2 regions of the Saccharospirillum sp. ABV4_185 genome follow, and region 2 is predicted to be linked to the other one. Evidence: riboswitches for the same ligand, from Rfam matches in the RefSeq annotation. Region 2 holds a riboswitch; the other holds the start of a gene.
What was found. Region 2 has a riboswitch for thiamine pyrophosphate ahead of thiC (phosphomethylpyrimidine synthase ThiC). Riboswitches for the same ligand answer to the same signal wherever they lie in the genome.
Positions count from the first base shown of each region.

Region 1: linked by a shared signal. The riboswitch ahead of thiB (thiamine ABC transporter substrate binding subunit) and the one ahead of thiC (phosphomethylpyrimidine synthase ThiC) in region 2 are both predicted to bind thiamine pyrophosphate.

Region 1 is NZ_JBSWUW010000002.1:135,400-137,798, forward strand. It holds gene ltaE (low-specificity L-threonine aldolase) at 1-312, shown strand, start outside; gene ACXAE6_RS17765 (phosphotransferase) at 319-1,107, opposite strand; TPP riboswitch at 1,184-1,281, shown strand; gene thiB (thiamine ABC transporter substrate binding subunit) at 1,392-2,375, shown strand; gene ACXAE6_RS17775 (ABC transporter permease subunit) at 2,379-2,399, shown strand, end outside.
Region 2 is NZ_JBSWUW010000001.1:661,160-663,558, forward strand. It holds gene thiC (phosphomethylpyrimidine synthase ThiC) at 1-1,166, opposite strand, end outside; TPP riboswitch at 1,334-1,441, opposite strand; gene ACXAE6_RS02885 (winged helix DNA-binding protein) at 1,545-2,048, shown strand; gene ACXAE6_RS02890 (hypothetical protein) at 2,119-2,399, opposite strand, start outside.

The DNA.
Region 1 (2,399 bases), on a different contig from region 2:
TTTGCCGCCGCCATCGATTATGCGCTGGACCACCACGTTGAGCGGTTGGCTGATGACCATCGTCGCGCTGCTGAGCTGGCACAGGCGTTGGCGGGCTTGCCGCACGTTCACTCCACAGTCGCCCACACCAATATGGCTTTTCTCACCCTCGATAGCGCTGCGACGGGCGATGCGCTGAAAGCGGCGCTGGCTGAAAGCGGTTTGTTGATTGCCGGTGGTCAGCGCATTCGCCTGGTCACGCACCTGGGCATCGATGATGCCGCCTTAGCCACGGTGATTGAGCGCATCAGTGCGCATCTGAACGCGGCTTAAACCGTTTCAACCCCAGCGCGCCAGCCAGTTATCTGCGTCTGGTGCGCCGGCGGGGGCGAGCTCGGGGTTAGCGGCGTACCAGACGATGGCGAGCGCGGTCATCATCGCTCGCGCCTGGTGCAGGCGGTCGTTGCTGATATCCATCACTTCGGCCAGTTGTGCACTCTGAGCATCGTTTAATTCAAAACCACTGCACACCGCCGCCAGATCCATCGCCGGATCGCCTAAGGCGGCGAATTCCCAATCCAGTAATACCCAACCAGAGTCACTTAAGGCCAGATTGCCCGGGTGCCAGTCGTGGTGGCACAGCGTCAGTTGCGTGGGCAAATGATAGGTCGCGCAGCGGGCTAATAAGGCTTCGGTAAAAGCAGCCGGCAGGTCATGGGTGTAGTGGTGCAGGTGTCGAATCTGGTCGGCAATGTTCAGCGGCGTGCCGCTGATTTCGACCGCTTGCACCGCCATCAAAGCGGTGGTTAACCAGGCCAGATCGGTGTGCTCGCCACGGCTTGGCGCCGTGCCTTCATACCAGGGTGTCAGCAGCCACTGATCCTGGACCGACAACGGCGTTGGTGACCAGGGCTGGTCGGCCAGGCTAATCAGCACTTGTTGCTCGCGCTGACGATCAATGCCCAGACGCTCGACATCAGGATGGTTGATGCGCAGAGCGTAACTGCCGGTGCCGGTGTTCACCCGGAACAGCCGATTGCAGAGCCCGCCTGGCCAGCGTTGTACCGCCAGATCATCCGGCAGTCGGTCACCCACTTGCTCCAGTGCCTGAAAAAGCGCCAGCTCCATTGCCTAATCCTCAGCGATCAAAGGGGCGCATTGTTGCAGAATTTGGACATCGCTGGCGACATCAGTAGAATGGCTCGCGTTCTCGCCGGGGTGCCGCTTGTGGAAGTGGCTGAGACTGACCCGTCGAACCTGAACCAGTTAATGCTGGCGTAGGGAGTTGAGACGATCTGCCTTGCGCAATCCTGCTTCAACCTTATCCCCCAGCAAACAGTTTGATGGCAACGCGCCTCGCGCTGTTTGTACGCCGGTAATTGTTCACTCACGACAATTCAACCGGATGCCTTATGAAACTGAATTCCTTGCCTGTCGCTGCCTTATCGTTGTTAACCGCTTCGGCTGTGGCTGATCCGCTGACCATCTACACCTACGAATCCTTCAACACCGAGTGGGGCCCCGGCCCGCAAATCGAAGCCGGTTTTGAAGCCGAATGTGGCTGCGATGTTGAGTTTATCGGCCTGGAAGACGGTGTTGCCTTGCTCAACCGGCTGCGTCTGGAAGGCAATAACAGCGACGCCGACATCATCCTCGGTCTGGACGATGCCCTGATTGCTGAAACCCGCGAACTGGGCGTATTGGCCGAGCACGGCCTTGACTTGTCCGGGCTCGATCTGCCTTACGAATGGCACGATGATGCCTTTGTGCCATACGACTACGGCCACTTCGCCTTTGTTTACGACCAGACCAAAGTTGACCAGGTGCCGGCCTCATTGGAAGAGTTGGTGTACGACTCCGATCTGTCCATCATCTACCAGGACCCGCGCGTATCTACGCCAGGCCAGGGCCTGATGCTGTGGATGAAATCTGTCTTTGGCGATGACGCCGATGACGCCTGGCGCGAGCTGCAAAAGAAGGTGGTGACGGTGACCCCGGGCTGGAGCGAAGCCTATGCGCTGTTCCAGGAAGGCGAGAGCGATATGGTGCTCAGCTATACCACCTCACCGGCTTATCACATCACCGCTGAAGACACCGACCAGTATCAGGCGGCTATTTTTGAGGAAGGTCACTATGCCCAGATCGAAGTGGCAGCTGCCTTGGCGTCATCGGATCAGTTGGAGCTGGCGCGCGATTTTCTCGCCTACCTGATCAGCAAACCGGCTCAGGATGTACTGCCGGGTACCAACTGGATGTGGCCAGTGCTCGACAGCGCTGATGCACCGGCGTCGTTCGAGCAGATGGTGAAACCGAAAACGTTGATGTTCGACAGCGCCGAGGTTGCCGATAACCGCCGCGCCTGGTTGCGCGAATGGCGTAATGCAGCGAGTCAATAAAGTATGAATCCAGCGTCCGCCTAT
Region 2 (2,399 bases):
GCAATGGAACCCGGGCGCAAGCCATCGCCCAGGCTGAAGGCGATGTCGTAAGCCTGCATGATGGCGCAGATGTCCTCGAAGTGGGTGTAGAGAAAACTCTCGCGGTGATGCGCCAGGCACCACTTCGCCATAATCGAGCCGCCGCGACTGACGATGCCGGTAACGCGATCGACCGTCAGCGGCACATGGTGAAGCCGCAAACCGGCGTGGATGGTGAAGTAATCGACGCCCTGCTCAGCCTGTTCGATCAGCGTATCGCGGTAGACCTCCCAACTGAGGTCTTCAGCCACACCACCCACTTTTTCCAACGCCTGGTAGAGCGGCACCGTACCAATCGGCACCGGTGAGTTGCGCAGTATCCATTCGCGGGTTTCGTGGATGTTATTGCCGGTCGATAAATCCATCACCGTATCGGCGCCCCAGCGCGTCGCCCAGACCAGCTTGTCGACTTCTTCCTCGATGCTTGAGGTCACCGCCGAATTACCGATATTGGCATTCACCTTCACGCGGAAATTACGGCCAATGATCATCGGTTCGCTTTCCGGGTGATTGATGTTGGCCGGAATAATGGCGCGGCCACGAGCGACTTCGTCGCGCACGAATTCCGGGGTAATCCAGTCGCGCAAGCTGGCACCACGAGCATTGCCCGAATGCTGATGCCCCACGTCTTCCTGCGCCGCCCGGCCTTCGTTCTCGCGCAGCGCGATGTATTCCATTTCCGGCGTGATGATGCCCTGGCGGGCGTAATGCAGTTGGGTGACGTTGTGGCCGGCTTTGGCCCGGCGCGGCGGCCGGTTCTGGGCAAAACGCAGAGGGTTTTCAGGTTGATCGCTGGCCGGTTTGACGCTCGGCGCGGTCAAGGCTTCGCTGTCGCCACGCGCTTCAATCCAGCTTAAGCGCATGGGTTCGAGGCCACGGCGCAGGTCGATATCGATGTCCGGGTCGGCGTATGGCCCGGCGCTGTCGTAGACGTAAATCGGTTCGTTGGGCTGGCGGCGGCCATCGCTGAGCAGGCTGTCGCTTAAGTCGATGGCGCGCATGCCGACGCGAATATCGTCGCGGCTGCCGTGCACATAAACCCGGCGCGAACCGGGCAAAGGTTCACGTGAGGCAGCGCTAATGGTTTGGACGCGTTGGCCCAAATCGGTTCTTTGAGAAGAGGTCATTTCGGTCGTTCCTCGCTGGTTGAGCGACGGAGCGACCGCACCGGGGCAAAACAATATGAAAGGTACGCGCCAACAAAAACGACGCAGTTTGGGCGGCGTTTTTGTCGACGCGGACCCAAACAAGCGGTTCACCTGTAGCGAACCGGAGGCGGCACAATAAAGCTGAATGACCACCTCGACTTGTTCCCTTCGCGAGCCTTAACTCGATCAGGTTCCACGGATCCCGCTGATGCGATCTCAGCCAGGTTATCAACCCGGCACTCCGACAAGACCGCGCCAGAGTAACGCCGCCCCCGCACCGGGAGCAAGTTGTACAGCCCAAAAATCGGCGGTTATGATCGCAGCTTTCCGTTTCACCACTGCCGAGTCGAACTTCTCATGCCCAAGGCGTCCATTGTTTCCTCCGCCCACCTGAGCGAACGCAGCAGCGAACTCAGCGAATTCGAATACGCGTTAATCACCGCTGAAAACACCTTTTCGCGCTGGCTGGTGCACTGCATGACCGCCGCCGGCAACGAGGAAATGAGCCCCATCGATATTCTGGTGCTGCACAACGTCTACCACCGCCAGCGGCCCAAACGCATCGCCGATGTGTGCTTCGTGCTCAATGTGGAAGACACCCATACGGTGTCTTATTCGCTGCGCAAACTCGGCAAGATGGGCTTGGTAGAGAGCAAAAAAGTCGGCAAGGAGACCTTCTACACCACCACCGCTGAAGGCGAAGCCCTGTGCCTGCGCTACCGCGATATCCGCAACGACTGCCTGCTCGACTGGCTCGAAAACCTGGGCATCGACGCCACCGAACTGAGCGACATGGCCAAGAAACTGCGCACGATTTCTACCCTCTACGATCAGGCCGCCCGCGCCGCTGCGTCGCTGTAAAAAAACCCGGCGCTGCGAGGCAGGGCCGGGTGGGTTTAGCTAGGGTAGGTTCTGGGGTTAACCACGCAGCTCAGTAGAGGTAGACCGCACCAGATAAAGGCATCGTGTTGTCGGCCAGAGGGTCAAAGCCCTCAGGCAGGTCGTCGCCGTCCAAACCACCCACGCCTTGGCCTTTGCTGTCTTCACCTTCCGCGCCCACCGCCAGGGTTTGGCCGTCACCACTGAGGGACAGGGCCTTGCCGAAATAATCCGCTCCTCCGGTATTGGACGCCTTAAGATAGCTTTCAAACTGCCAGCTTCCGTCGGGCTTGACGACGTAGCTATAGGCGGCACCGGCATAGCCAACCGTAT